One region of the Pseudomonas sp. Leaf58 genome, then DNA from elsewhere that is predicted to be linked to it. Evidence: predicted binding sites of a transcription regulator. Region 1 holds the regulator's gene; each other region holds the start of a gene.
What was found. The regulator sigma-54, encoded in region 1, starts transcription at its own class of promoters, with help from an activator protein. The targets are predictions, from matches to a motif close to ANTGGCATNNANNTTGCTNT.
Positions count from the first base shown of each region.

Region 2: a site for sigma-54 is predicted at 3,624-3,643, ahead of glnA (type I glutamate--ammonia ligase). Genes of this name have one in related genera too.
Region 3: a site for sigma-54 is predicted at 7,851-7,870, ahead of nirB (nitrite reductase large subunit NirB). Genes of this name have one in related genera too.

Region 1 covers NZ_CP032677.1:1,019,382-1,029,267, forward strand. Annotated here, with positions in the region: gene DV532_RS04760 (YhdP family protein) at 1-1,036, shown strand, start outside; gene DV532_RS04765 (carbon-nitrogen hydrolase family protein) at 1,045-1,896, shown strand; gene tldD (metalloprotease TldD) at 1,899-3,338, shown strand; gene yjgA (ribosome biogenesis factor YjgA) at 3,400-3,921, opposite strand; gene pmbA (metalloprotease PmbA) at 4,030-5,376, shown strand; gene DV532_RS04785 (HPr family phosphocarrier protein) at 5,510-5,782, opposite strand; gene rapZ (RNase adapter RapZ) at 5,802-6,656, opposite strand; gene ptsN (PTS IIA-like nitrogen regulatory protein PtsN) at 6,659-7,123, opposite strand; gene hpf (ribosome hibernation-promoting factor, HPF/YfiA family) at 7,136-7,444, opposite strand; gene DV532_RS04805 (RNA polymerase factor sigma-54) at 7,524-9,017, opposite strand; gene lptB (LPS export ABC transporter ATP-binding protein) at 9,192-9,886, opposite strand, start outside.
Region 2 covers NZ_CP032677.1:5,017,424-5,027,309, forward strand. Annotated here, with positions in the region: gene typA (translational GTPase TypA) at 1-930, opposite strand, end outside; gene thiI (tRNA uracil 4-sulfurtransferase ThiI) at 1,059-2,513, opposite strand; gene glnA (type I glutamate--ammonia ligase) at 3,741-5,147, shown strand; gene glnL (nitrogen regulation protein NR(II)) at 5,511-6,596, shown strand; gene ntrC (nitrogen regulation protein NR(I)) at 6,593-8,029, shown strand; gene DV532_RS23300 (hypothetical protein) at 8,332-8,769, opposite strand; gene trmL (tRNA (uridine(34)/cytosine(34)/5-carboxymethylaminomethyluridine(34)-2'-O)-methyltransferase TrmL) at 8,768-9,229, shown strand; gene secB (protein-export chaperone SecB) at 9,433-9,886, opposite strand, start outside.
Region 3 covers NZ_CP032677.1:1,328,428-1,338,313, forward strand. Annotated here, with positions in the region: gene DV532_RS06225 (MFS transporter) at 1-710, shown strand, start outside; gene rdgC (recombination-associated protein RdgC) at 828-1,748, opposite strand; tRNA gene DV532_RS06235 (tRNA-Val) at 1,965-2,040, shown strand; tRNA gene DV532_RS06240 (tRNA-Asp) at 2,054-2,130, shown strand; tRNA gene DV532_RS06245 (tRNA-Val) at 2,301-2,376, shown strand; tRNA gene DV532_RS06250 (tRNA-Asp) at 2,390-2,466, shown strand; gene map (type I methionyl aminopeptidase) at 2,557-3,333, opposite strand; gene DV532_RS06260 (bifunctional nitrate reductase/sulfite reductase flavoprotein subunit alpha) at 3,671-7,702, shown strand; gene nirB (nitrite reductase large subunit NirB) at 7,996-9,886, shown strand, end outside.

The DNA.
Region 1 (9,886 bases):
GAACCAGGCTGTGGTGCGCTTGGCCCGCGGCGGCGCGGCCTGGGATTTGCGCCTCGATAGCAAGGAAGTCATCGGCAATGCCCGGCTGCCGGATACCAAAACCGCGCCCATGGTCGTGCGCCTGCAAACCCTGCGCCTGCCCGCTGCCAGCGCTGCAGAAAAGCAGGCTGAAGAGGGCCCGGACCCGCTGGCCTCGTTCGATCCGCGCAAGGTACCGGCGCTGGACCTGAGCATCGACAAACTGTACCGCGGCGATGACCTGTTCGGCAGCGCGTCACTCAAGCTGCGGCCGACTGCGCAGGGCGTTACCGCCAGTGATATCGACCTTGACTTCAAAGGCCTGCGTATCGATGGCGGTGGCGGCTGGGAAGGCCAGCCGGGCAGCGCCAGCAGTTGGTACAAAGGGCGCCTGGACGGCAAGAATCTGGCGGATGTGCTCAAGGCCTGGGGCTTTGCCCCGACCGTGACCAGCCGTGACTTCCGCCTGGATGTCGATGGTCGCTGGCCTGGCTCGCCGGCTGCGGTGAGCCTGGAGCGGTTTTCCGGCAGCATGGACGCGGCGCTGCGCACCGGCCAGTTCGTCGAGGTCGAAGGCAGCGCTCAGGCGCTGCGGGTGTTTGGCCTGCTCAACTTCAACTCTATCGGTCGGCGCCTGCGCCTGGACTTCTCCGACCTGTTCGACAAAGGCCTGGCCTATGACCGGGTCAAAGGCTTGCTGGTTGCCAGCAGCGGCGTCTATGTGACCCGCGAGCCGATCAGCGTGACCGGCCCGTCGAGCAACTTCGAGCTCGATGGCACCCTGGACATGGTGCGTGACCGGGTCGATGCCAATTTGCAGGTGACCTTGCCGGTAACCAACAACCTGCCGCTGGCGGCGCTGATCGTTGGCGCGCCGGCCGTGGGTGGGGCGCTGTTCCTGGTTGACCGGTTGATCGGTGACCGCGTGTCGCGCTTTGCCAGTGTGAACTACCGTGTCGAAGGACCATGGAAAGAGCCTAGAATCACATTTGTGAAACCTTTCGAGAAATCCCGCTAGGAGTGCCCATGAAGGCAGCGGTAATCCAGATGGTCAGCCAGGACGATGTGTTGGCCAACCTGCAGCGTGCCGGTGCTCTGCTGGAGCAGGCCGCGTTCGGCGGCGCACGCCTGGCCGTGCTGCCAGAAAACTTCGCTGCCATGGGCCGCAAGGACGCCGCTGCCATCGGCCGCGCCGAAGCATTGGGCGCTGGGCCGATCCTGCCATGGTTGAAACGGACCGCCCGCGACCTCAAGTTATGGATTGTCGCCGGTACCTTGCCCTTGCCACCGATTGGCCAGCCCGAGGCCAAGGCCCATGCGTGCTCGCTGCTGATCGACGAGCACGGCGAGGTGGCGGCACGCTATGACAAGCTGCATCTGTTCGATGTGGACGTTGCCGACAACCGTGGCCGTTACCGCGAGTCTGACGACTACGCCCATGGTGCCCAGGTGGTGGTGGCCGATACACCGCTGGGGCGGCTCGGGCTGAGCGTGTGCTACGACCTGCGCTTCCCCGAACTGTACAGCGCACTGCGTGCTGCCGGTGCGGAACTGATCACCGCGCCCGCTGCCTTTACTGCGGTAACGGGGGCGGCGCACTGGGAGGTGCTGGTGCGTGCCCGTGCTATCGAAACCCAGTGCTATCTGTTGGCTGCGGCGCAGGGCGGTACCCACCCCGGCCCACGGGAAACCCATGGCCATGCGGCGATCGTCGACCCTTGGGGGCGTATCGTCGCGCAACAAGCGCAAGGCGAAGCGGTACTGCTCGCCGAGCGCGACATTGACGAACAGGCGTCCATCCGGGCGCGCATGCCGGTGGTATCGCACCGGCGCTTTTTCTCGCAGGGCGCGTTGCGGCCTGCGCACACCTCGGAGTGACTATGAGCCAGATGTTATCCACCGTCAGCGAGCAGCTCCTGGCCCCAGGCGGCTTGACCCTGGACAGCCTGCAGAGCGTGCTGGGTGAGTTGGCCGGCCCCGGCATCGACGCCGCCGACCTGTATTTCCAGGGCCAGATTTCGGAAACCTGGGCGCTGGAAGACGGCATCGTCAAAGAGGGCAGCTTCAACCTCGACCAAGGCGTGGGCGTGCGCGCCCAGTCCGGTGAAAAGACCGGTTTTGCCTACAGCAACGCAATCAACCTCGAAGCGCTGACTTCCGCCGCCCGCGCCGCCCGTTCAATTTCCCGCGCCGGGCAAAACGGCACCGTGCAGGCTTTCCGTAGCCAGGAGGTGGCTGCGCTGTATGCCCAGGATAACCCGCTGGCGGTGCTGACCCGCGCCGAGAAGGTCGAGCTGCTCAAGCGCGTCGACGTCGCTACGCGCGCCCTGGACCCGCGTATCCAGCAGGTCAGCGTGAGCATGGCCGGGGTCTGGGAGCGCATTCTGATCGCTGCGGCCGATGGCAGCCTCGCTGCCGATGTGCGCCCGCTGGTGCGCTTCAATGTCAGTGTCATCGTCGAGCAAAACGGCCGTCGCGAACGCGGCGGGCACGGCGGTGGCGGGCGTACCGACTACCGGTTCTTCACCGAGGAAAAGGTCATGGGTTATGCCCGGGAAGCCTTGCGCCAAGCGCTGGTTAACTTGGAGGCGATCCCGGCGCCTGCCGGCACCTTGCCGGTTGTGCTCGGTTCGGGCTGGTCGGGCGTACTGCTGCACGAAGCTGTCGGCCACGGCTTGGAAGGCGATTTCAACCGCAAAGGCAGTTCGGCGTTCAGTGGCCGGATTGGCCAGCAGGTAGCATCGAAGCTGTGCACCATCGTCGACGACGGTACGCTGGAAGGCCGCCGTGGCTCACTGAGCGTCGATGACGAAGGCACCCCAACCGAGTGCACCACGCTGATCGAGAACGGTGTACTCAAGGGCTACATGCAGGACAAGCTGAACGCGCGGCTGATGGGCATGGCGGTGACCGGCAACGGCCGGCGTGAATCCTACGCGCACCTGCCGATGCCGCGCATGACCAACACCTACATGCGTGCCGGCGAAAGCGACCCGCAGGAAATCATCGCGTCAGTGAAGAAGGGTATTTACTGCGCCAACCTGGGCGGTGGCCAGGTGGACATCACCAGTGGCAAGTTCGTGTTCTCGACCAGTGAGGCCTACCTGATCGAAGACGGCAAGATTACCGCACCAGTCAAGGGCGCGACCCTGATCGGCAATGGGCCGGAGGCAATGAGCCGGGTATCGATGGTCGGTAACGACCTGGCGCTGGACAGCGGGGTAGGGACGTGCGGCAAGGACGGGCAGTCGGTGCCAGTCGGGGTGGGCCAGCCTACCTTGAAGCTGGATGCAATTACCGTAGGCGGTACTGGGGCGTGATGGCTTCGGGGGCCGATGTGAGAGCGGGCAAGCCCGCTCCCACAGGGCCTCACGACAAGGCTCAGCGCAACCCGCGCTGCAACTCGTCGAGGTCGCGGATGTACTTGAACACCTTGCGCGCAGCTGCAGGCGGCTTGTTCCGCGCCTTCTCGTGCTGGGCATGGCGTATCAGCGAGCGCATCTGCTGGCGATCGGTTTCCGGGTATTCGTTAACGAAGCGCTCGAGGTCTTCGTCGTTACCATCGATCAACCGGTCACGCCAGCGCTCTAGGCCGTGGAAACGCTCGTTGTACTGGCGGGTCGAGCTGTCCATCTGCTCGAGCAAGGCGTGGATGGCATCCAGGTCCTGCACGCGCATCAGCTTGCCGACAAACGACATGTGGCGTTTGCGGGCACCATGAGCGGTGTGCTTGCTGGCCTCGGCCAGGGCCTTGCGCAGCTCGTCGGTCAACGGCAGGCGTGCCAGGGTATCGGCCTTGAGCGTGGTAAGGCGCTCGCCGAGTTCGACCAGCGCATGCAGTTCGCGCTTGATCTGGGTTTTGCTTTTTTCGCCGTCGAAGGCGTCGTCGTTTGAATCAACCATGGTGGCAGTCCGCTAGAAATCGCCGCCATGATAACCAGTCGGGGGCCGCTTGTCCGGCCCGGTCGTAGAATGACCCTCGCCGAACGCAGAATTTGAGTGGAGAGAACCATGAGTGCAGTCCAGAGCGTAGGTCCAAAAGACCTGCCAGCATTGCAGGAGCAGGTCGAGGCGATCATCGCCGAAGCGCGCCGCCAGGGGGCCAGCGCCTGCGAAGTGGCAGTATCGCTGGAGCAGGGCTTGTCCACCACAGTACGCCAGCGTGAGGTCGAAACGGTTGAGTTCAACCGCGACCAGGGCTTTGGTATCACCCTCTATGTCGGCCAGCGCAAGGGGTCGGCCAGCACCTCGGCCAGCGGCCCTGAAGCGATCCGTGAAACCGTCGCCGCAGCCTTGGCAATTGCCAAGCATACTTCCGAGGACGAATGTTCCGGCCTGGCCGACGCGGCACTGATGGCCCGCGAGATTCCAGACCTGGACTTGTACCACGACTGGGATCTGGAGCCCGAGAAGGCCATCGAGATGGCCCTGACCTGTGAGGCGGCGGCGTTCGACGCCGACCCGCGCATCCTCAACGCCGATGGCACCACCTTCAATACCCACCAGGGCTGTCGCGTGTATGGCAACAGCCATGGCTTCATCGGTGGCTACGCGTCGACCCGGCACAGCCTAAGCTGCGTGATGATCGCCGAAGGCGATGGGCAGATGCAGCGTGACTACTGGTACGACGTGAACCGCCAGGGCAACCTGCTGGCCGACCCTCGCAGCATTGGTGTGCGTGCTGCGCAACGTGCCGCCAGCCGGCTGGGTGCGCGGCCGGTGCCGACCTGCGAGGTGCCGGTGCTGTTTTCGGCCGAGCTGGCTGGTGGCCTGTTTGGCAGCTTCCTGTCGGCCATTTCCGGTGGCAACTTGTACCGCAAATCGTCATTCCTTGAGGGGACCCTCGGCCAGCGCCTGTTCCCCGCCTGGCTGACCCTCGACGAGCGCCCGCACATTCCGCGTGCACTGGCCAGTGCGGCATTCGATGGTGACGGCCTGGCGACCTATGCCAAGCCATTCGTCGACAAGGGCGAGCTGGTGTCGTACCTGCTGGGTACTTATTCCGGGCGCAAGCTGGGGCTGCCAAGCACCGCCAACGCCGGCGGCGTGCATAACCTGTTTGTCAGCCATGGTGTCGAAGATCAGGCGGCGCTGATCCGGCGCATGGGCCGCGGGCTGCTGGTAACCGAACTGATGGGGCATGGCCTGAACATGGTGACGGGGGATTACTCCCGTGGCGCGGCGGGGTTCTGGGTGGAAAATGGCGAGATCCAGCACGCGGTGCAGGAAGTGACCATTGCTGGCAACATGAAAGACATGTTCCAACAGATTGTCGCGATCGGTAGCGATCTGGAGACCCGCAGCAATATCCACACGGGGTCGGTGTTGATTGAGCGAATGACGGTTGCCGGTAGCTAGTCTACTGCCAGTACCGGCCCCTTCGCGGGCACGCGCGCGCCTACAACGTTGGATGTAGGAGCGGGCATGCCCGCGAAGAAACCAACGCGGTGCCTGCTACCGGCTGCGCCGGTGTTCGCAGACACGCGCTCGCTTATTCGCCTTCGTCGAAGAAGTTGTTGATCAACTCGACCAGCGCGTCCATGGCGTCGGTGTCCTGCTCGCCTTCGGTATGCAGGTGCACCTGGGTGCCTTTGCCGGCCGCAAGCATCATAACCGCCATGATGCTTTTGCCATCCACCAGCTTGTCCGGTGCACGACCAACCCGCACCTGGCAGGGGAAACGGCCGGCAACGCCGACAAACTTGGCTGCCGCCCGAGCATGCAGCCCCAGCTTGTTGATGATGGTGATTTCACGGGCGGGCATGGTGGGGCGGATCCTTGGGCTAGAGGTCGCGGTGGCGGACCTGGACGTTTTTCAGGGATTGCTGCAGCAACTGGCCAAGGCGTTCGGTGATGTATACCGAGCGGTGGTGGCCGCCGGTGCAGCCAATCGCGATGGTGACGTAGGCGCGATTACTGGCGGCGAAGCGGGGCAGCCACTTGAGCAGGTAGCTGGAAATGTCGTTGAACATGTCTTCGACATCCGGCTGGGCAGCCAGGTAGTCGATTACCGGTTGCTCAAGGCCGGAGTGCTCGCGCAACTCGGGCTTCCAGTAGGGGTTGGGCAGGCAGCGCACATCGAACACCAGGTCTGCGTCCACCGGCATGCCGCGCTTGAAACCGAACGACTCGACCAGGAATGCGGTACCAGGCTCGGGCTGGTTGAGCAGGCGTAGCTTGATCGAATCACGCAACTGGTAAAGGTTCAGGTTGGTGGTGTCGATCTTCAGGTCGGCCAGGTCGGAAATCGGCCCCAGCAGGTCGCTCTCCACGCGGATCGCCTCTGCCAGCGAGCGATTGGCATTGGTCAGCGGGTGGCGTCGGCGGGTTTCCGAGAAGCGCTTGAGCAGCGTGTCTTCATCAGCATCCAGGTACAGCACGTCGCAGTGGATATGCCGGGCACGGGCTTCTTCAAGCAGTTCGGGGAAGCGCGTCAGGTGGCTGGGCAGGTTGCGCGCGTCGATCGACACGGCGACCTTGGGTTGCTGCAGCTCGGTGTTGATCAGCGCGCTTTCCGCCAGCTGCGGTAGCAGCCCGGCAGGCAGGTTGTCGATGCAGTAGAAACCGTTGTCTTCCAGGACATCGAGGGCGGTGCTCTTGCCGGAGCCGGACCGGCCGCTGACGATGATCAGGCGCATGTTCAGTGCTCGTTCTGTACGTCCAGGACAACCTGGAACAGGGCCTCGCTGCTGGTGGCCGCACGCAGGCGATCACGCACCTCTTTGCGATCGAGCATGCTGGCAATCTGGCGCAGCAGTTCCAGATGGGCATCGGTGGCGGCTTCTGGCACCAGCAGTACGAACAGCAGGTCCACAGGCGCGCCATCGATGGCGTCGTAGTCGATAGGTGCTTCCAGGTGCAGCAGGGCGCTGACCGGAGCAGAACAACCTTCAAGCCGGCAGTGCGGAATGGCGATACCATTACCGAAACCGGTCGAACCGAGCTTTTCCCGGGCGACCAATTTTTCGAAGACGTCTTGCATCTCCAGTTCTGGCACTTGGTCGGCGATGACGGTGGCGACCTTTTCCAGGGCGCGCTTCTTACTGCCGCCCGGCACGTTCACGAGGGAACGGCCGGGGGTCAGGATGGTTTCAAGTCGGATCATGGATGAGGGGGATCAGCGGGCAGCTGCACCTTGCAGCAGGCTTTGCTGTTTTTCCTTGTGTTTTTTCAGTTGGCGGTCGAGCTTGTCAGCCAAGGCGTCGATCGCTGCATACATGTCTTCGTGTTCGGCGTTGGCAACCACTTCGCCGCCGGGAATCTGCAGGGTCGCCTCGACCTTCTGCTGCAACTTCTCGACTTTCATGATGACCTGCACGTTGGTGATCTTATCGAAGTGACTTTCCACGCGAGCGAGTTTTTCAAGCACGTAATCGCGCAGTGGTTGGGTGACTTCTACATGCTGTCCACTGATATTGACTTGCATACAGCTTCTCCTTTGTTGCCCGTGCATAAAGAGGCAGGTCTTGCACCTGCCCCGCAAACGCTGTGGCTCATCTCAGGGGCTACATCAGTCGCTTGCGCTCGCTCGACGGTGCAATGCCGAGGGACTCGCGGTACTTGGCGACGGTGCGACGGGCTACCTGGATGCCTTGTGCCTCCAGTAAACCAGCGATCTTGCTGTCACTCAATGGCTTTTTCTGATTTTCCGCTGCAACCAGTTTTTTGATGATCGCGCGGATCGCCGTGGACGAGCACTCTCCGCCTTCGGAGGTGCTGACGTGGCTGGAGAAAAAGTATTTCAGTTCGTAGATACCGCGCGGTGTGTGCATGTATTTCTGCGTGGTAACCCGTGAAATGGTCGATTCGTGCATGCCCACCGCTTCGGCGATGTCATGCAGTACCAACGGTTTCATCGCTTCGTCGCCGTGGTCGAGGAAGCCACGCTGGTGCTCGACGATCTGCGTGGCGACCTTCATCAGGGTTTCGTTGCGGCTTTGCAGGCTCTTGATGAACCAGCGCGCTTCCTGCAACTGGTTACGCATGAAGGTGTTGTCGGCGCTGGTGTCGGCGCGGCGCACAAACCCGGCGTATTGCGGGTTGACGCGCAAGCGCGGGATGGCCTCCTGGTTCAGCTCCACCAGCCAGCGCTCACTGTCTTTGCGCACGATGACGTCGGGCACTACGTACTCAGGCTCGCTGGACTCGATCTGTGAACCGGGGCGCGGGTTGAGGCTTTGCACCAGCTCGATGACTTGGCGCAGCTCGTCTTCCTTGATTTTCATGCGCCGCATCAACTGGCTGTAGTCACGGCCGCCAAGCAGGTCGATGAAATCGCTGACCAGGCGCTTGGCTTCGCTCATCCACGGGGTATTGGCGGGCAGTTGGCGCAGCTGCAGCAGCAAGCATTCGCCCAAGGTGCGGGCGCCGACGCCGGCCGGCTCGAACTGCTGGATGCGGTGCAGGACCGCTTCGACTTCGTCCAGCTCGATATCCAGCTCGGGGTCAAAACCGGCGCAGATTTCCTCGAGGGTGTCTTCCAGGTAGCCCTGGCCGTTGATGCTGTCGATCAGGGTCACGGCGATCAGGCGGTCGGTGTCGGACATCGGTGCCAGGTTGAGCTGCCACAGCAAGTGGCTTTGCAGGCTTTCGCCGGCTGATGTACGGGTGGTGAAATCCCACTCGTCGTCATCATTGCTCGGCAGGCTGCTGGCGCTGGTCTGGTAGATGTCTTCCCAGGCAGTGTCGACCGGCAGCTCGTTGGGAATACGTTCGCCCCACTCACCGTCTTCCAGGTTGTCGGCACTGACGGTGCTTTCCTGGAAGCTGTTGTCCTGGGCTTCGGCGGCTGGTTTGTTCTCGGCGTTGTCCGCCATCGGGTCGCTGTTGTCGAAGTCTTCGCCGTCTTCCTGACGTTCGAGCATCGGGTTCGACTCCAGCGCTTCCTGGATTTCCTGTTGGAGGTCCAGGGTAGAGAGCTGGAGCAGGCGGATGGCCTGTTGCAACTGCGGTGTCATCGTCAGTTGCTGGCCCATTTTTAGGACGAGCGATGGTTTCATGGCTGGGGCTAATACCTTGTTCGCCGGCGCGCATGCGCCATCCACTACACGAGGGCGCCGAGGCGCCAGATCAAGCAAGTTTTATGCCTTAAATTGTAGCGTTTGCCTAGAGTACCGTAACAACTTAACCCCGGTTTCAGGGCGATTCGCCAGTACTCCAGGCGCGTGCTGGGGTCAGAGCCGGAACTCGTGGCCCAGGTAAACCTCTTTAACCAAGTCGTTGGCCAGGATGGTTTCGGCATCGCCTTCGGCGATTAACCGGCCATCATTGACGATATAGGCGGTTTCGCAGATATCCAGTGTTTCACGCACGTTGTGGTCGGTGATCAGTACACCGATGCCCTTGGCCTTGAGGTGATGGATGATCTGCTTGATGTCGCCGACCGAAATCGGGTCTACACCCGCGAACGGTTCGTCCAGCAAGATGAATTTGGGTGCGGTCGCCAGGGCCCGGGCAATCTCGACGCGGCGGCGTTCACCGCCGGACAAGCTCATGCCGAGGTTGTCGCGAATGTGGCTGATGTGGAATTCCTGCAGCAGGCTTTCCAGCTCCTTGCGCCTACCATCGCGGTCGAGGTCCTTGCGGGTCTCGAGGATAGCCATGATGTTGTCGGCCACCGACAGCTTGCGGAAGATCGAGGCTTCCTGCGGCAGGTAGCCGATGCCGGCGCGGGCGCGACCGTGCATGGGCTGGTGGCTGACGTCCAGGTTGTCGATCAGTACGCGACCCTGCTCGGCCTGGACCAGGCCGACGATCATGTAGAAACAGGTGGTCTTGCCGGCGCCGTTGGGGCCGAGCAGGCCGACGATCTGGCCGCTGTCGATCGACAGGCTGACGTCACGTACGACTTGCCGCCCCTTGTAGCTCT
Region 2 (9,886 bases), 1.4 Mb from region 1:
GGTCATCGAAACGGTAGGCTCGTCAACAGTCAGCGGCTTCATCGCTTCAACGGCAGTCGGGTCGCACAGGGTGTCGGAGATGAACAGCTCGTCGAAACCGCTGATGCAGACGATGTCGCCAGCCTGGGCTTCTTCGACGTCGACGCGGTGCAGGCCGTGGTGGCCCATCAGCTTGAGGATACGGCCGTTACGCTTCTTGCCGTCAGCGTCGATGGCGACAACCGGGGTGTTCGGCTTGATGCGACCACGGGCAATACGGCCAACACCGATAACACCCAGGAAGCTGTTGTAGTCCAGTGCGGAGATCTGCATCTGGAACGGGCCGTCACGGTCAACAGCTGGCGCTGGAACGTGGTCGATGACCGCCTGGTACAGGGCAGTCATGTCTTCGCCCATTTCGGTGTGGTCCAGGCCGGCAATGCCGTTCAGGGCCGAGGCGTAGACCACTTTGAAGTCCAGCTGCTCGTCGGTAGCGCCGAGGTTGTCGAACAGGTCGAAGATCTGGTCCAGAACCCAGTCAGGACGCGCGCCCGGGCGGTCAACCTTGTTGATCACGACGATTGGCTTCAGGCCGGCTTCGAAGGCCTTCTTGGTCACGAAGCGGGTTTGCGGCATCGGGCCGTCTTGAGCGTCGACCAGCAGCAGCACGGAGTCGACCATCGACATTACACGCTCAACTTCGCCACCGAAGTCGGCGTGGCCGGGGGTGTCGACGATGTTGATGTGGTAGCCGTTCCAGTTAATGGCGGTGTTTTTCGCCAGAATGGTAATACCGCGCTCTTTTTCCTGGTCGTTGGAGTCCATGACGCGCTCGTCGTTGAGCTCGTTACGCTCCAGAGTGCCGGACTGACGCAGGAGTTTGTCGACCAGGGTGGTTTTACCATGGTCAACGTGGGCGATGATGGCGATGTTACGCAGATTTTCGATCACAAGTGTATCTCGATCAGAGGATTCGGTTGCCGCCCAGTGTAGGCGGCCAATATGTACTGTTTAAGGCTCAGCGGGCCCGGCGGTCGGGAGGGCGATGGCGGATACTGCCGCCATACAGCCCCGGCGTCTTATGTCGGACGATAAACACGCACATTGGCATGTCCCTCACTGAGCAGATGGTGTGCGTGCAAACGGCTCATCACACCTTTGTCGCAATACAGCAAGTACTGGCGCGTAGGGTCCAGGTGCTTGAACTTGCTGTTGATGGCGTAGAACGGCATGGCCTGGACTTCGATACCTTCCAGTGCCAAGGGTTCGTCTTCCTGGGCATCGGGGTGACGAATGTCGATGACGATCTGGCCTGGCAGCGCCTCGGCCACTTCCTCGACTTCGATGTCCTTGCCCAGCTCGTCGATCACATGGTCGATGGAGATGAACTTGGCACGCTCCAGGGCGCGCTCCAGCACCGCCATGTCGAACTGCTTCTCTTCATGCTCCATGCGGTGACGCTTGGCGTGGGTGGTCGGGTTTACCGAGATCACGCCGCAGTATTCAGGCATGTGCTTGGCGAAGTCGGCGGTGCCGATTTCGGTGGCCTGGTCGATGATGTCCTGCTTGTGGCTGGCCAGCAGCGGGCGCAACACCAGCTTGTCGGTGGCCGAGTCGATGATCGACAGGTTCGGCAGGGTCTGGCTGGACACCTGGGAAATCGCCTCGCCGGTCACCAGCGCTTCGATCTGCAGCCGGTCGGCCATGTGCGCGGCGCCGCGCAGCATCATGCGCTTGAGGGTCACGCCCATGTAACTGTTGTCGACCTTGTTGAGGATCTCGCCGACCACTTCCTCGAACGGCACGCTGATGAACAGCACGCGCTGGCTGCTACCGTACTTTTTCCACAGGTAGTGGGCGACTTCCATCACGCCCAGCTCGTGGGCACGGCCGCCGAGGTTGAAGAAGCAGAAGTGGGTCATCAGGCCGCGGCGCATCATCTGGTAGGCCGCCACGGTGGAGTCGAAGCCACCGGACATCAGCACCAGGGTCTGCTCCAGGGCACCCAGCGGATAGCCGCCGATGCCGTTGTGCTGGCTGTGGATCACATACAGGCGCTGGTTACGAATTTCGATACGCACCAACACTTCCGGGTTTTTCAGCTCGATGCCGGCGGCGCCGCATTGCTGGCGCAGCTGGCTGCCGACGTAGCGGTCGACGTCCATCGAGGTGAAATCGTGGTGGCCACCACGTTTGCAACGCACCGCGAAGTGCTTGCCGGCCAGCAGGTGACCGAAGTGCTGCTTGCACTTGGCGACGATGTCGTCGAAGTCACCCAGCGGGTATTCCTCTACCTGCAGGAAGTGGGTAATACCTGGGGTGCAGGTGAGGCGTTCGATGATTTCGCGCTGGATCTTTTCGTCCTCGATGCGGGTGACCACTTCGAGATTGTCCCAGACACCGTCGACCGCGAGCTCAGGGTCGAGATCCTTGAGCACGTTGCGGATGTTCTTGCCGAGCTGGCGGATGAAGCGCTTGCGCACCGGCCGGCTCTTGATGGTGATTTCTGGGAAGACTTTGACGATAAGTTTCATTGGTTAACAGCGCGCGCAGGGCCTGCCGAAAATGAGGGGCGCGAATTATATCGGAAATTGCTCAGGATTTGACCAACTTTTGATCAGAAGCTTTCAGATAAATGTACGAGGCGGGATTTGCGGCGCCTGTGAGACCGAGCGCCGCCCGCGCGGCGCTTCGCGGGGCAAGCCCGCTCCCACATTTGTTTCGGGCCAATTATTCCTGTTTCCATTGGCGCGCGGCCCCTTGGTGTTCGACGCGATATCGAATGGGGCAAACAAGGGTACGCGCGCCAATGGTGGCAGGAGAGACTGGCCCCGAAACAATGTACCAGGCGGGATTTGCGGCGCCTGTAAGACCGAGCGCCGCCCGCGCGGCGCTTCGCGGGGCAAGCCCGCTCCCACATTTGTTTCGGGCCAATTATTCCTGTTTCCATTGGCGCGCGGCCCCTTGGTGTTCGACGCGATATCGAATGGGGCAAACAAGGGTACGCGCGCCAATGGTGGCAGGAGAGACTGGCCCCGAAACAATGTACCAGGCGGGATTTGCGGCGCCTGTAAGACCGAGCGCCGCCCGCGCGGCGCTTCGCGGGGCAAGCCCGCTCCCACATTTGTTTCGGGCCAATTATTCCTGTTTCCATTGGCGCGCGGCCCCTTGGTGTTCGACGCGATATCGAATGGGGCAAACAAGGGTGCGCGCGCCAATGTGGCGGGAGAGACTGGCCCTGAAACAATGTACGAGGCGGGATTTGCGGCTCCTGTGAGACCGAGCGCCGCCCGCGCGGCGCTTCGCAGGGCAAGCCCGCTCCCACATTTGTTTCGGGCCAATTATTCCTGTTTCCATTGGCGCGCAGCCCCTTGGTGTTCGACGCGATATCGAATGGGGCAAACAAGGGTACGCGCGCCAATGTGGCAGGAGAGACTGGCCCGAAACAAATGTGGGAGCGGGCTTGCCCCGCGAAGCGCCGCGCGGGCGGCGCTCGGTCTCACAGGCGCCGCACAACTCAAGACATGCACCACATTGGTGCGAACAATCGAAAACTCGCCTCGTAAGAGTGCACTTTTCCAGCCCAACCCACCGCCAAATGCCCGCAAACGCCCCCTTTTATCCCGCACTCGCCATTTTCGGGCACTGGCATGCAATTTGCTCCCTTGTGAGGCAGGTAAGCTTGGCCGACTATCCGCGCCCGGCAACACCCTTTTTCCAGGGCAGCGGCCCACCGCGCTCTAGACCATCCGGAGGACAACATGTCGAAGTCGGTTCAACTCATCAAAGATCATGACGTCAAGTGGATTGATCTGCGTTTCACGGACACCAAAGGCATTCAGCACCACGTGACCATGCCGTCGCGTGATGCGCTGGAAGACGACTTCTTCGAAGTCGGCAAGATGTTCGACGGCTCCTCCATCGCTGGCTGGAAAGGTATCGAAGCTTCCGACATGATCCTGATGCCGGTCGACGACACTGCCGTACTGGACCCGTTCACTGAAGAACCTACCCTGATCATCACCTGCGACATCGTCGACCCGTCGAGCATGCAGGGCTACGATCGCGACCCACGTGCGATCGCCAAGCGCGCCGAAGAGTACCTGAAGAGCACCGGCATCGGTGACACCGTGTTCGCCGGTCCAGAGCCTGAGTTCTTCATCTTCGACGAAGTGAAGTTCCACTCGGATATCTCCGGTTCGATGTTCAAGATCTTCTCCGAGCAAGGCTCGTGGATGACCGGCGCTGACGTGGAAGGCGGCAACAAAGGCCACCGTCCGGGCGTGAAAGGCGGCTACTTCCCGGTTCCGCCGTTCGACCACGACCACGAAATCCGTACTGCCATGTGCAACGCACTGGAAGAAATGGGCCAGACCGTTGAAGTTCACCACCACGAAGTGGCAACTGCCGGCCAGAACGAAATCGGCGTCAAGTTCAACACCCTGGTGAAGAAGGCTGACGAAGTACAGGCCCTGAAATACGTCGTGCACAACGTTGCCGACGCTTATGGCCGTACCGCCACCTTCATGCCGAAGCCACTGTACGGCGACAACGGCTCGGGCATGCACGTGCACATGTCGATCTGGAAAGACGGCAAGAACACCTTCTCCGGTGAAGGCTATGCCGGCCTGTCCGACACCGCCCTGTACTTCATCGGCGGCATCATCAAGCACGGTAAGGCCCTGAACGGCTTCACCAACCCGTCGACCAACTCCTACAAGCGTCTGGTCCCAGGCTTCGAAGCCCCGGTAATGCTGGCATATTCGGCTCGCAACCGTTCCGCCTCGATCCGTATTCCTTACGTCGGCAGCCCGAAAGCCCGCCGTATCGAAGCACGCTTCCCGGACCCATCGGCCAACCCGTACCTGGCCTTCGCAGCCCTGCTGATGGCCGGTCTGGATGGTATCCAGAACAAGATCCACCCAGGCGACGCTGCCGACAAGAACCTGTACGACCTGCCGCCGGAAGAGGCCAAGGACATCCCGCAGGTTTGCGGTAGCCTGAAAGAAGCTCTGGAAGAGCTGGATAAAGGCCGTGCGTTCCTGACCAAGGGCGGCGTGTTCTCCGACGACTTCATCGATGCCTTCATCGAACTGAAGAGCGAAGAAGAGATCAAGGTCCGCACCTTCGTGCACCCGCTGGAATACGAGCTGTACTACAGCTGCTGATCTGATCGGCGCCTCGCGCCGATGACATGATCAAGACGGCCTCCTTCGGGAGGCCGTTTTCGTTTCTGCGCCAAATAGCGCCACAGAAACCATCCTTGCCACGCTATGCTCTATCTTGGTGCACAACTGAACGCCGTGCTCCTATTTGCTCCCCAATCTGGTTCACATGAAACGTTTCACCCAGACCTTTTGATCCGAATCAGCGCAGATTCAGGCCTTTCTCGGCAAATCTCGCTTCTTTTCGGAGCTTTGGTTTGTTTCTTGCATTTTCTTGTAGAGAAACGCGCATCAGCGGATCTATCCCGCGCCCGGCCCTGGCCAAAGCAGTGCCAGGCAAGCGCCAAAAGAGGTCAACGACGCCTTATGACCATCAGCGATGCACAGCACCGTCTGCTCCTGGACAACCTGACCACTGCCACGTTACTGCTCAACGCCGAGCTGCGCCTGGAGTACATGAACCCGGCTGCGGAAATGCTGCTGGCGGTCAGTGGCCAGCGCAGCCATGGGCAATTCATCAGCGAACTGTTCACCGAGTCGACCGAGGCCCTCAGCTCGCTGCGCCAGGCGGTGGAGCAGGCGCACCCGTTCACCAAGCGCGAAGCGCAGCTGACCTCGCTGACCGGGCAAACCATCACTGTCGACTACGCCGTCACACCGATCCTGCACCAGGGCAAGACCTTGCTGCTGCTGGAGGTGCACCCGCGTGACCGACTACTGCGCATCACCAAAGAAGAAGCCCAGCTGAGCAAGCAGGAAACCACCAAGATGCTGGTGCGCGGCCTGGCCCACGAAATCAAGAACCCGCTCGGCGGCATCCGCGGCGCAGCCCAACTGCTGGCGCGTGAACTGCCCGAGGAAGGCCTGCGCGACTACACCAACGTCATCATCGAAGAGGCCGACCGCCTGCGTAATCTGGTCGACCGCATGCTCGGCTCGAACAAGCTGCCGTCGCTGGCCATGACCAATATCCACGAAGTGCTGGAACGAGTTTGCAGCCTGGTGGATGCCGAAAGCCAAGGCTGCATCACTTTGGTGCGCGATTACGACCCAAGCCTGCCGGACGTGCTGATCGACCGTGAGCAGATGATCCAGGCCGTGCTCAACATCGTGCGCAACGCCATGCAGGCGATCAGCTCGCAGAACGAACTGCGCCTGGGCCGCATCACGCTGCGCAGCCGTGCCCTGCGCCAGTTCACCATCGGCCATGTACGCCACCGCCTGGTGGCACGGGTCGAAATCATCGACAACGGCCCAGGCATCCCGGCTGAACTGCAGGACACCCTCTTCTATCCCATGGTCAGCGGCCGCCCGGACGGTACCGGGCTGGGCTTGGCCATTACCCAGAACATCATCAGCCAGCACCAGGGCCTGATCGAGTGTGAAAGCCATGCAGGCCACACAGCCTTCTCGATCTACCTGCCCCTGGAACAAGGAGCCACCGCCTCATGAGCCGAAGTGAAACCGTATGGATCGTCGACGATGATCGCTCCATCCGCTGGGTCCTGGAAAAAGCCCTGCAACAGGAAGGCATGACCACCCAGAGCTTCGACAGCGCCGACGGCGTGATGGGCCGCCTGGCACGCCAGCAACCAGACGTGATCATTTCCGACATCCGTATGCCCGGCACCAGTGGCCTCGACCTGCTGGCGCAGATCCGTGAGCAGCACCCACGCCTGCCGGTCATCATCATGACGGCCCATTCCGACCTGGACAGCGCCGTGGCGTCGTACCAGGGCGGTGCCTTCGAATACCTGCCCAAGCCATTCGACGTGGACGAGGCGGTCTCGCTGGTCAAGCGCGCCAACCAGCATGCCCAGGAGCAACAAGGGCTGGACGTGCCGCAGAACCTGGCGCGCACCCCGGAAATCATCGGTGAAGCACCGGCGATGCAGGAGGTGTTCCGCGCCATCGGCCGCCTCAGCCACTCCAACATCACCGTGCTGATCAACGGCGAATCGGGTACCGGCAAGGAGCTGGTGGCGCATGCCCTGCACCGCCACAGCCCGCGTGCGGCTGCACCGTTCATTGCCCTGAACATGGCCGCCATCCCCAAGGACCTGATGGAGTCCGAGCTGTTCGGCCATGAGAAAGGCGCCTTCACCGGTGCCGCCAACCTGCGCCGGGGCCGTTTCGAGCAGGCCGATGGCGGCACCTTGTTCCTCGACGAAATCGGCGACATGCCCGCCGACACCCAAACCCGCTTGCTGCGGGTGCTGGCTGATGGCGAGTTTTATCGCGTTGGCGGCCATGTGCCGGTCAAGGTCGATGTGCGCATCATTGCCGCCACTCACCAGAACCTGGAGTCGCTGGTGCAAGCCGGCAAGTTCCGTGAGGACTTGTTTCACCGCCTGAACGTGATCCGCATCCACATCCCGCGGTTGGCCGACCGCCGCGAGGACATCCCCGCCCTGGCCCGCCACTTCCTCGCCCGCGCCGCCCAAGAGCTGGCGGTGGAGCCGAAGATCCTCAAGCCGGAAACCGAAGAGTTCATTCGCAACCTGCCTTGGCCAGGCAACGTACGACAGATGGAGAACACCTGCCGCTGGATCACCGTCATGGCCTCCAGCCGTGAGGTGCTGATCGGCGACCTGCCGCCCGAACTGCTGAACCTGCCCCAGGACGCTGCGCCGGTCACCAACTGGGAGCAGGCACTGCGCCAGTGGGCCGACCAGGCGTTGGCGCGCGGGCAGTCGAACCTGCTGGACAGCGCAGTACCGAGCTTTGAACGGATCATGATCGAGACGGCGCTCAAGCACACCGCCGGGCGGCGTCGGGATGCGGCGCTGCTGCTGGGCTGGGGGCGCAATACCCTGACGCGCAAGATCAAGGAGCTGGGGATGAATGTGGCGGGTGGGGATGATGAGGAAGGTGACGAGCACTGAGTTCCGGGTTAAGCCGTAAGATCGCTGGGGCCGCGTTGCGGCCCCAGCCATTTCAGCCTTCCGATGCACCGTTCCTGTGCCCGACGCACCTCAGCAAGGCACAAATCCCCTCAAAACCCGGCCAAATCCCCCTCAAAGCTCAGCATTCACGGGCTTTGCAAAACTGGCACGCCCCCTGCAATAGCTAATACATCTCCAGTTTCGGGGGCCCTGGTACAGGCAGGCCGGGTGAACCCCTCTTTTATTCGTAGTGACACAAGTTTTGGGGACCCTGGTACAGGCAGGCCGGGATATCCCCTCTTTTATTCGTGCAGTTTCACCTGCACTCGCCAGCGCCCAGCGTCCTCTGCACCGGCCCACTCGCCACGCAGGGCGCGCGCAGCCACCACCGTCAGCAACAAGCCTTTATCGCTTTGCTGCACCCGCCAGCTGACCGGCTTGCCCTGCAAGCTCAACTGCCCGTGCTGAGCCTTGCCCTGAGCTTGGAACAGCAGCGCAACGGTACCCTGCACATTCTCGCCATGCAGTTGCGGCTCTGCGTTGAACCACAGCTCCAGGCCATCCTGCACCACCTCTACCTGTTGCAACTGACGCTCGTCGGGCGTGGTCAGGCGGCCAATCATCAACCCCACCATCAAGCCAACAATCGCCAGGGACAGCATCACCCGCGGGAACGCCTTCGAACGCACGTCCGGTTCAGGGGTAGAATGCCCATCATCTTCACGCTTGGAGCCGTGCATGTTTCACGTCATCCTTTTTCAACCAGAAATTCCGCCAAATACCGGCAACATCATTCGCCTATGCGCCAACAGCGGCTGCAACCTGCACCTGATCGAGCCCATCAGCTTCGAACTGGATGACAAGCGCCTGCGCCGTGCGGGGCTGGACTACCACGAGTATGCCACGCTCAAACGCCACGAGAGCCTGGCCGGATGCCTGGAAAGCCTTGGCAACCCGCGGCTGTTCGCCTTCACCACCAAGGGCTCGCACCCGTTCCATGAAGTGGCCTACCAACCGGGCGATGCCTTCCTGTTCGGGCCCGAGAGCCGTGGCTTGCCGGCCGAGGTGCTGGACAGCCTGCCGGCCGAACAACGCCTGCGCCTGCCGATGCGGCCAGGGTGCCGCAGCCTGAACCTGTCCAATACCGTGGCGGTGACCGTGTATGAAGCTTGGCGGCAGAATGGGTTTGCCGGGAGCTGATTGAGTGCCTGCACTGGCCCTATCGCCGGCAAGCCAGCTCCCACAGAGACCCACCAGCCATGAAACCTGGACCGCTCTTGTGGGATCCACTGCCTTGCTCGCAAACCATCGGCCAGGCGTGCCCCCTGTGGGAGCTGGCTTGCCGGCGATTGGGCCGGACAACAAAAAAGCGCCCCGAGAGGCGCTTTTTCAATACAGCAAACTTACTGCACAGTCGGTGCTTCGCCAGCTTCCTGCATGCGCTGCATTTCTTGCGCGTACAGGGCATCGAAGTTGACTGGCGACAACATCAGGGCCGGGAACGAACCGCGGGTTACCAGGCTGTCCAGGGCCTCACGGGCGTACGGGAACAGGATGTTCGGGCAGAACGCACCCAGGGTGTGGCTCATCGAAGGCGCATCGAGGTTGGCGATCAGGAAGATACCCGCCTGCTGCACTTCAGCGATGAAGGCCACTTCGTCACCGTTCTTGACGGTAACCGACAGGGTCAACACCACCTCGTGGAAGTCACCTTCCAGGGCTTTCTGCTTGGTGTTCAGGTCCAGGGCAACACTCGGCTCCCAGGTCTGACGGAAGATCTGCGGGCTTTTCGGGGCCTCGAACGACAGGTCGCGCACATAAATACGCTGCAGGGAGAACTGAGGGCTGTTGTCTTCG
Region 3 (9,886 bases), 310 kb from region 1:
TGCTCACCATCATCCTGCTCGGCCTGGCCGAGCTGAGCATCCCGCAGCTGTTCTTGGTGGTGTCGCTGCTCAATATCGCGGTCAACGCCTATATCTTCAGGATCGTGCCCGAGTTCACCATGCGCTTCCTGATCTGGCTGCTCAGCCATTCGATGTACCGCGTGCAGCACCGTGACCTCGAGCGCATCCCTGACGAAGGCGCGGCGTTGTTGGTATGCAACCATGTATCGTTCGTCGACGCGCTGCTGCTCGGTGGGGCCATCCGCCGGCCTATCCGCTTTGTCATGTACTACAAGATCTACAACTTACCGGTGCTCAACTTTGTGTTCCGCACCGCAGGCGCTATCCCGATTGCCGGGCGTAACGAAGACCCAGCAACCTACGAACGCGCTTTCGCGCGCATTGCCCAATACCTGGCCGATGGCGAACTGGTGTGTATCTTTCCGGAGGGCAAGCTGACCGGGGACGGCGAGATCGATGTGTTCAAAGGCGGCGTCAACCGCATACTCGAAGAAACCCCGGTGCCGGTGATTCCGTTGGCCTTGCAGGGGCTGTGGGGCAGCTTCTTCAGCCGTGACCCGGCCAAGGGCTTTTTCAAGCGGCTGTGGTCGCGGGTAACCATCGTGGCAGGCGCTGCCATTCCGGTGGAGGCAGCGCAGCCAGAAACGTTGCGTGAGCAAGTCAGCCGTTTACGCGGCAACCTGCGCTAGGCGAGGGTATAGCTGGCGCTGACGTTCAGGCCGACGGCCCAGCCGACCTCGAACAGGCCGGAAGGGCCGGTGCTGCCTGAACGTAGTTCCCAGGCCGGCACCGGCATTTCATGCCAATCAGACCCCTTGCGGAATCTCCTCGCCACCCAGCGCTTCGAACAGCACCGGCAGGAACTCGGTAAAGGTCATCATCATCAGCAGGAAGCTGGCATCGAACTGCTGCGCAGCTTCATCACCACCATCCTGCTCGGCCTGCTCTTGCAGCAGCTCTTCGAACTTCAGGCGCTTGATCACCATTTTGTCGTCCAGAATGAACGACAGCTTGTCCTGCCAGGCCAAGGCCAGCTGGGTGACCACCTTGCCGGTGCTCAGGTGCAGCTGGATTTCCTCGCCGGTCAGGTCTTGGCGCTTGCAGCGCACGATGCCGCCGTCTTCGGCGGTGTCGCGCAGTTCGCATTCGTCCAGCACATAGAAGCCTTCGGCCGCCTGCTGCGACTTGACCCAATCGGTCATGGTGGCCACCGGGGCGATTTTTACCGTGGCCGGGCGCACGGGCAGCGAGCCCATCACTTCACGCAGGGTCGACAGCAGGTCTTCGGCGCGCTTGGCGCTGGCCGAGTTGACCAGGATCACACCCAGGCGCGGGGCGATGGCAGCGAAGATCATCGAGCGGCGGATGAACGCGCGCGGCAAGAAGGCCTGGATGATCTCGTCCTTGATCTGGTCGCGTTCCTTCTTATAGACCTTGCGCATTTGCTCGGTCTCGATCTCTTCGACCTTTTCCTTGACCGCGTCGTTGACCACGCTGCTAGGCAGGATGCGTTCTTCCTTGCGTGCGGCAATCAGCAGGAACTCGCCGCTGACATGCACCAGGGGAGCGTCTTCGCCTTTGCCGAACGGCGCGACGAAACCATAGGTGGTCAGCTCCTGGCTGGCGCAGGGGCGGGCCGGCTTGCTGGCCAGGGCCGCTTCCAGCGCTTCAGGCTCGAACGGGACTTCCTGGGTCAGGCGGTAGGTCAGCAGGTTCTTGAACCACATGAGGGGCAATCTCTCCTTAATGCATAAGGCGGGCATTATTCTCCGAGCAGTGCTCCGAGGCCAACCCTGTCAGAGGGCCAGTAGCGGGTTGTCGATGAAGAAAACGCCCGGCAACGCTAGGTCTTTGAAAGGCCTGAGGTTTTTTTTGAAGAAAGTAAAAAAAGTGCTTGCCAGGGGGAGGGGGCGTCCGTAGAATGCGCGCCACACCGAGACGAAGGGTGATTAGCTCAGCCGGGAGAGCATCTGCCTTACAAGCAGAGGGTCGGCGGTTCGATCCCGTCATCACCCACCACTCGATGTATAGCGCAGCGGTAGTTCAGTCGGTTAGAATACCGGCCTGTCACGCCGGGGGTCGCGGGTTCGAGTCCCGTCCGCTGCGCCATATTCCACTTCCAGGGCCCACTGAACACCCGGAAGTAACAAAGAAAGCGACCCTAAGGTCGCTTTTTTTTCGCCTGTTTTTTGGTGTTTCATCAAAGTTTGCAAAAATTTCGATAAGTGCTTGCCAGAGCGCCAAGTCGCCCGTAGAATGCGCGCCACACCGAGAGACATGGGTGATTAGCTCAGCCGGGAGAGCATCTGCCTTACAAGCAGAGGGTCGGCGGTTCGATCCCGTCATCACCCACCACTCGATGTATAGCGCAGCGGTAGTTCAGTCGGTTAGAATACCGGCCTGTCACGCCGGGGGTCGCGGGTTCGAGTCCCGTCCGCTGCGCCATATTCCACTTCCAGGGCCCACTGAACACCCGGAAGTAACAAAAAAAGCGACCTTAGGGTCGCTTTTTTTGTTTCTGCCTCCTGCGCAATGTCAGCGGCGAAGCTCCTCTGCCCGCAACGTCAGCACTTCAAACCCATCCTCGGTCACCGCCACCGTATGCTCCCACTGCGCTGACAAACTGTGGTCGCGGGTAATTACCGTCCAGCCATCCTTCAACTCGCGCGTGCCACGCCCGCCCTGGTTGATCATCGGCTCGATGGTAAACACCATCCCCGGCTTCAGCTTCATACCGATGCCACGCGCGCCAACATGCAGCACCTCTGGCGCCTCATGCATCTGCTGGCCAATGCCATGCCCGCAATACTCACGCACCACGCTGTAACCAGCGGCCTCAGCGTGGGCCTGGACGGCATGGCCGATATCGCCCAGCGTTGCCCCAGGGCGTACCTGCTCGATGCCTTTCCATAGCGCGTCATAAGCAGTGTCGACCAAGCGTTGGGCTTCAGCGCTGATTTTGCCGATGCTGTACATCTTCGACGAGTCAGCAATGTAGCCGCCCTGTTCCAAGGTGATGTCGACGTTAACGATGGAGCCTTCCTTCAGCACTTCATCGACCTTGGGCATGCCGTGGCACACCACGTGGTCGACCGAGGTGTTGAGCGAATAGGGGAAACCGTACTGGCCCTTGCTCGCTGGGCGGGCCTTGAGCGTGCCGACGATGAACGCCTCGGCGCGGTCGTTGATTTGCAGGGTGGTCACGCCGGGGCGGATGAAACTGTCGAGGTCGGCGAACACCTGGGCCAGAAGTTGGCCGGCACGGCGCATCACGGCGAGTTGGGCAGGGGTTTTGAGGATCACTTGGGGCATGAGGGGATGGCAATGGCTCAGGCTGGAATATGCCCCAGCATAGCGCCCGGGTGCCTTGATTTGCCACCGTATGGTGCGTTGCCTGTGCCGGCCCGTTCGCGGGCCAGCCCGCTCCCTTAGGTACATCACCGCCGTCAGGCCTTGTCATATCCCTGTGGGAGCGGGTTTACCCGCGAAGAGGCCGGCACAGCTGGCCCATAAATTGCTGTTTCACCCCCATTCAGGGCTATCAACGTCGACAGCCCGCACAACTTCACGACAAAGGCGCCGTGTTGCCCGCTTGCCAAGCAAGCCGGGCAGCCGGCGCCTTTTTGCGTTTCCCACAGGAGCCCGCCCCATGGCCAACAGCGAAGTACGCAGCGTTTGCCCCTATTGCGGCGTCGGCTGCGGCATCGTCATGAGCGTCGCCGATGGCAAGGTCGGCAAGATCAGCGGCGACAAGCAGCACCCCAGCAACTTTGGCCGCCTGTGCACCAAAGGCCTCACCGCGCACCTGCCGCTGGCTGCCGCCGGGCGCATGGAAGATGCCTATGTGCGCCAGCAGCGCAGCCAGCAGCCGGCGCGCACCGCTATCGACCAGGCCATCGCCGATGCCGCCGCCCGCCTGCGCGGCATCATCGACCAGCACGGCCCCGACGCCGTGGCGCTGTATGTGTCCGGGCAAATGTCGCTGGAGGCCCAGTACTTGGCCAACAAGCTGGCCAAGGGCTTTATCCGTACCCGCCACATCGAGTCCAACTCGCGCCTGTGCATGGCCAGCGCCGGCAGTGGCTACAAGCTGTCGCTTGGCGCCGACGGCCCACCCGGCAGCTACCAGGACTTCGAGCACGCCGAGGTGTTCCTGGTGATCGGCGCTAACATGGCCGACTGCCACCCAATCCTGTTCCTGCGCCTGCTCGACCGGGTCAAGGCTGGCGCCAAGCTCATCGTCGTCGACCCACGGCGCAGCGCCACCGCCGACAAGGCCGACCTGTTCTTGCAGGTGCGCCCTGGTAGCGACCTGGCCTTGCTCAACGGCTTGCTGCACTTGCTGCAGCGCAACGGCCACACCCACCCCGGTTTCATTGCCCGCCACACCGAAGGCTGGGACGAGTTGCCGGCATTTCTTGATGACTACACCCCGGCACGCGTGGCCGCTATCACCGGGCTGGCCGAGGCCGACATCCTCAAGGCCGCTGAGTGGATCGGCACTGCCAGCAACTGGATGAGCTGCTGGACCATGGGCCTGAACCAGAGCATCCACGGCACCTGGCACACTAACGCCATCTGCAACCTGCACCTGGCCACCGGCGCCATTTGCCGTCCCGGCAGCGGGCCTTTCTCGCTGACCGGCCAGCCCAACGCCATGGGCGGCCGCGAGATGGGCTACATGGGCCCGGGCCTGCCCGGCCAGCGCTCGGCGCTGGTGGCAGAGGATCGCGCCTTCGTCGAGGGGCAGTGGCGCTTGCCGCCGGGCAGCCTGCGTAGCGAAGGCGGCGAGGGCACCATTGCGCTGTTCGAGCAGATGAAGGCTGGCGAGGTGAAAGCCTGCTGGGTCATTTGTAGCAACCCGGTAGCCAGCGTCGCTAACCGCCAGCAAGTGATCGACGGCCTGCGCCAGGCCGAGCTGGTAATTACCCAGGATGCCTTCCTCGACAGCGAAACCAACCGCTACGCCGATATCCTCCTGCCGGCTGCGCTGTGGGCCGAAGGCGAGGGTGTGATGATCAACAGCGAGCGCAACCTGACCCTGATGCCCCGCGCCGTCGAACCGCCAGGGCAGAGCCTGCCGGACTGGCAGATCATTGCCCGGGTCGCCTGCGCCATGGGTTACGCCGACGCCTTCGACTACCCTGATGCCGAAGCGGTGTATGAGGAAATCCGCCGCTTCCACAACCCGGCAACCGGCTACGACCTGCGGGGCATTGGCTATGCCGAACTGCGTGAGCAACCACGCCAGTGGCCCTGCGCGCCAGGCCGCGACACCCCACGCAGCCCGGTTCGCTACCTCAACGATGGCAACAGCCAGGCGCTGCGGCAAGACGCCCAGGGTGGCTGCCCGGCGCTGGCCTTTCCCACCGCCAGCGGCAAGGCGCGCTTCTTCGCCCGGCCCTGGTTGCCCGCGCCGGAGTTGCCGAATGACGACTACCCCATTGTGCTCAATACCGGCCGCGTGCAGCACCAGTGGCACACCCTGACCAAGACCGGCAAGGTGCCGGCGCTGAACAAACTGGCGCCCGGCCCCTTCGTCGAAATTCATCCTGAAGACGCTGCGCGGCTGGGCATTGCCGAAAAGGACCAGGTAGCCATTCGCTCGCGCCGTGGCCAAGCCGTGCTGCCCGCGCGCATCAGTGACCGCGTGCTGCCGGGCAACTGCTTCGCCCCGTTCCATTGGGGCGACCTGTTTGGCGCGCAACTGGCGATCAACGCCGTCACCTGCGATGCGGTTGACCCGCTATCGCTGCAGCCGGCCTTCAAACACTGCGCGGTGGCCTTGCAACGGGTTGCCGGCGAACGTATCGACGCCCTTGAACTGGGCGCCACCGCCCCCCTGCCGGAGCCAGCCCGCATGCCCACCGCCACCCTGTCCCGTCTGCTTGGCCTGGATACCCTGCCAGCGCCGGTACTGGCCGAGCAGGAACGCCAGTACTTGCAAGGTTTCCTGCTCGGCCTGGAGCAGGCCCGTGCCGCTGGCGTGCCCAGCTTGCCGGCCAGTGCGCCGTTGGCTGCCAACTGCCGGTTGTTCGTTGATGGCTTGCTGGCCGGGCTGTTCGCCCAGCCGGCGCTGCTCGCCGATACCGCGGTGGCGGCGCCACGGCACCAGGTGCTGTGGGCCTCGCAAACCGGCAACGGCGAACTGCTTGCCGAGCGCTGTGCCGAGCGCTTGCGCGATGCCGGCCTGGACGTGCAGCTCAATTGCATGCAAGCGCTCAGCCCGCGTCAGTTGCAGGGCGCCGCCAGTGTCCTGCTGATCACCAGCACCTTTGGCGATGGCGACGCGCCCGACAGCGCTGCCGGGTTCTGGCACGCCTTGCAGGGCGAGGAGGGTAGCCACTGTGCCGAACTGCCCTATGCCGTGCTAGCCCTGGGCGACTCCAGTTACGAGCAGTTCTGTGGCTTTGGCCGTAAGCTCGATCAGCGCCTGGCCGAGCTGGGCGGGCGACGCCTGTTGCCGCGGGTGGACTGCGAACCGGACTTCGACGAAGCCTTCGCCGCCTGGCTCGACGCGCTGCTGCCCACCCTGGGCAGTGCCGCGGCGTCGCCGCCGGTCAGCGCACCGGCTGCGGTGGCGCCCTACAACAAGCAGCAACCCTGGGCCGCCACCTTGCTGGAGAACCGCCTGCTTAACGGCCCGGGTGCCAGCAAAGAAACCCGGCAGCTGGTGTTTGACCTGAGCGGCAGTGGTTTCACCTATGCCGCTGGTGATGCCTTGGGCGTGTGGCCGCGCAACTGCCCGGCGCTGGTCGACGAACTGCTGGCGCTGATGCAGCTCGATGGCCAAGCACCGGTCGAGCTGAAAGGCCAGCCAGCCATGCCGCTGGCTGAAGCTCTGCAAGCGCACTTGGAAATCGCCAAGGTCACCGCGCAGCAACTGCAGGCCTTCGCCGCCAACGCCCCAGACCTGCAGCGCCTGCTGCTACCTGAGTGCAAGGCCGAGTTGCACGACTGGCTGTGGGGCCGGCAGCTGGTCGATGTGCTGCGCGCCTTCCCTCAGCAGCTGTCTCTGGCCCGTTGGCTGGAGCTGCTGAAACCGTTGCAGCCGCGCCTGTACTCAATCAGTTCCAGCCCGCTGGCGCACCCGCAGCAGGTGCACTTGACCGTGTCCACGGTGCGCTATGGCGCGCGTAAAGGCGTGTGTTCAAGCTTCCTCGCCGACCGCGCGCAAGCGCTTAAGGTGGCGATTTTCCCGCAGGTGTCGAAGCACTTCCGCCTACCCGAGGACGACAGCGTGCCGCTGATCATGGTCGGCCCCGGCACCGGCATTGCGCCGTTCCGTGCCTTCCTCGAAGAACGTGAGGCACGGGCGGCGAAAGGCAGCAACTGGCTGTTCTTTGGCGAGCAATACGCGGCCAGCGACTTCTATTACCAAGAGCAACTGCAGGCCTGGCAGGCAGCAGGGCACTTGCGCCTGGACACCGCGTTTTCGCGCGACCAGGCCGAGAAGGTCTATGTGCAGCAACGCATGCTCGAGCAGGGGGCACAACTGTGGCAGTGGCTGCAGGCGGGGGCGTACGTCTATGTGTGTGGCGATGCGCAGCGCATGGCCAAGGATGTGGATGCGGCGTTGCGGGCGATCGTGGCCGAGCATGGCGGCATGGATGCAGCGGCGGCTGCGGCCTATGTCGAAGCGCTGGGCAGGGCCAAGCGGTATCGGCGGGATGTGTACTGAATGCACCGCGATGGGGTGTTGTGCACTGTGAATGTGCATGGCCTGTGCCGGCTTCTTCGCGGGCAAGCCCGCTCCTACCAGTGCATGACGCTGCGCAGACCGTTGTAGGAGCGGGCTTGCCCGCGAAGAGGGCAGTACAGGCAACCCAGTTGGCACAGTCCCTGCTTTATCCCAGCAACAACAAAGCCCACTGATCAACGGCGATCAACTTGGGCCCCCTACCGTGATGAATACAGGCAAAGGCGCCTGGAGCTTCGGCTCCAGGCGCTTTTTTTTTGATCGAGGATCGGCTTATGAAGGCAACAGCGAGCAGCGGGCAACGAGAGCGACTGGTCATCGTCGGCAACGGCATGGTCGGCCACCATTGCGTCGAACAACTGGTCAGCCGCGGCGCCCTGCAGCGCTTCGAGGTGCACGTGTTCGGCGAAGAGCGCCAGCGCGCCTACGACCGCGTGCACCTGTCCGAGTATTTCGGCGGCAGCTGTGCCGAAACCCTGGCCCTGTGCGAGCAGGGCTTCTACGGCGACAACGGCGTGCACCTGCACCTGGGCGAAGCGGTGCTGGAAATCGACCGTGAGCGCGCCGAAGTGGTCACCGCCGAGGGCCGCTACGGCTACGACCAGCTGGTGCTGGCCACCGGTTCCTACCCCTTCGTGCCGCCGATCGAAGGCTCCAGCGGCAATGCCCGCCTGGTTTACCGCACCCTCGATGACCTTGACGCTATCCGCGCTGCCGCCAGTGAAGCGCGCCGTGGCGTGGTAGTTGGTGGTGGCCTGCTTGGCCTGGAAGCGGCCAACGCACTGAAGTCGCTGGGCCTAGAAGCCCACGTGGTGGAGTTCGCCCCACGGCTGATGCCGGTGCAACTGGACGGCGAGGGCGGTGCTGCGCTGAAGGCGCAGATCGAAGCCCTGGGGGTGGGCGTACACCTGTCACGTGCCACCCAGTCGATCAGTGCGGGCGCAGACTACCGCTACCGCATGAATTTCGACGGCGGCGAGCACTTGGAAACCGACCTGATCGTGTTCTCGGCCGGTATTCGCCCGCAGGATGCCCTAGGCCGTGCCTGCGGCCTGGAGATCGCCGCGCGTGGCGGGGTGGTGATCGATAACCACTGCCGCAGCAGCGATCCGCGCATCTTCGCCATCGGTGAGTGCGCCTCGTGGAACGGCAGCGTGTTCGGCCTGGTAGCCCCTGGCTACAGCATGGCGCGTAACCTGGCGGCGTTGTTGATGGGCGAAGCCGCTGGCGAGTTCACCGGCGCCGACATGTCGACCAAGCTGAAATTGCTGGGCGTGGATGTCGGCTCGATCGGCGATGCCCATGGCGCCACGCCGGGCGCGCGCAGCTACCGCTTCATCGACGAGGCCAACAGCGCCTATCGCCGGCTAGTGGTCGATGCCAGCGGCAAATACGTGCTTGGCGCAGTGCTGGTCGGTGACAACAGCTACTACGACACCCTGCTGCAGTACGCCCAGAACGGCATTACCCTGCCAGCCGACCCGGCGGCGCTGATCTTGCCGCAAGGCACTGGCGCGCCGGCCCTGGGGGCCGATGCGCTGCCCGACAGCGCGACCATCTGCTCGTGCCACAACGTCAGCAAGGGCGCAGTCTGCGCCGCCATCGACAGCGGCTGTGGCGACCTTGCTGCGGTCAAGGGCTGCACCAAGGCCGCCAGCGGTTGTGGTGGTTGCGCGGCACTGCTCAAGCAGGTGGTCGAGCACGAGCTGAGCGCGCGTGGCGTAGCGGTGGACAAAAGCCTGTGCGAGCACTTTGCCTATACCCGCCAGGAGCTGTACGGGCTGGTGCGGGTGGAGGGCATCCGCACCTTCAACGAATTGCTCGGGCGCCACGGCAAGGGCCACGTTGGCTGCGACATCTGCAAGCCGGCAGTGGGCAACATCCTCGCCTCGTGCTGGAACCAGCCGATCATGGACCCCGCGCTGGTGCCGCTGCAGGACACCAACGACACCTTCATGGCCAACATGCAGAAAAACGGCACCTACTCGGTGGTGCCGCGTATCCCCGGCGGTGAAATCACCCCCGACAAGCTCATCGTCATCGGCCAGGTGGCGAAAAAGTACGACCTGTACACCAAGATCACCGGCGGCCAGCGCATCGACCTGTTCGGCGCTCAGCTGCATGAACTGCCGTTGATCTGGGGTGAGCTGATCGAGGCCGGCTTCG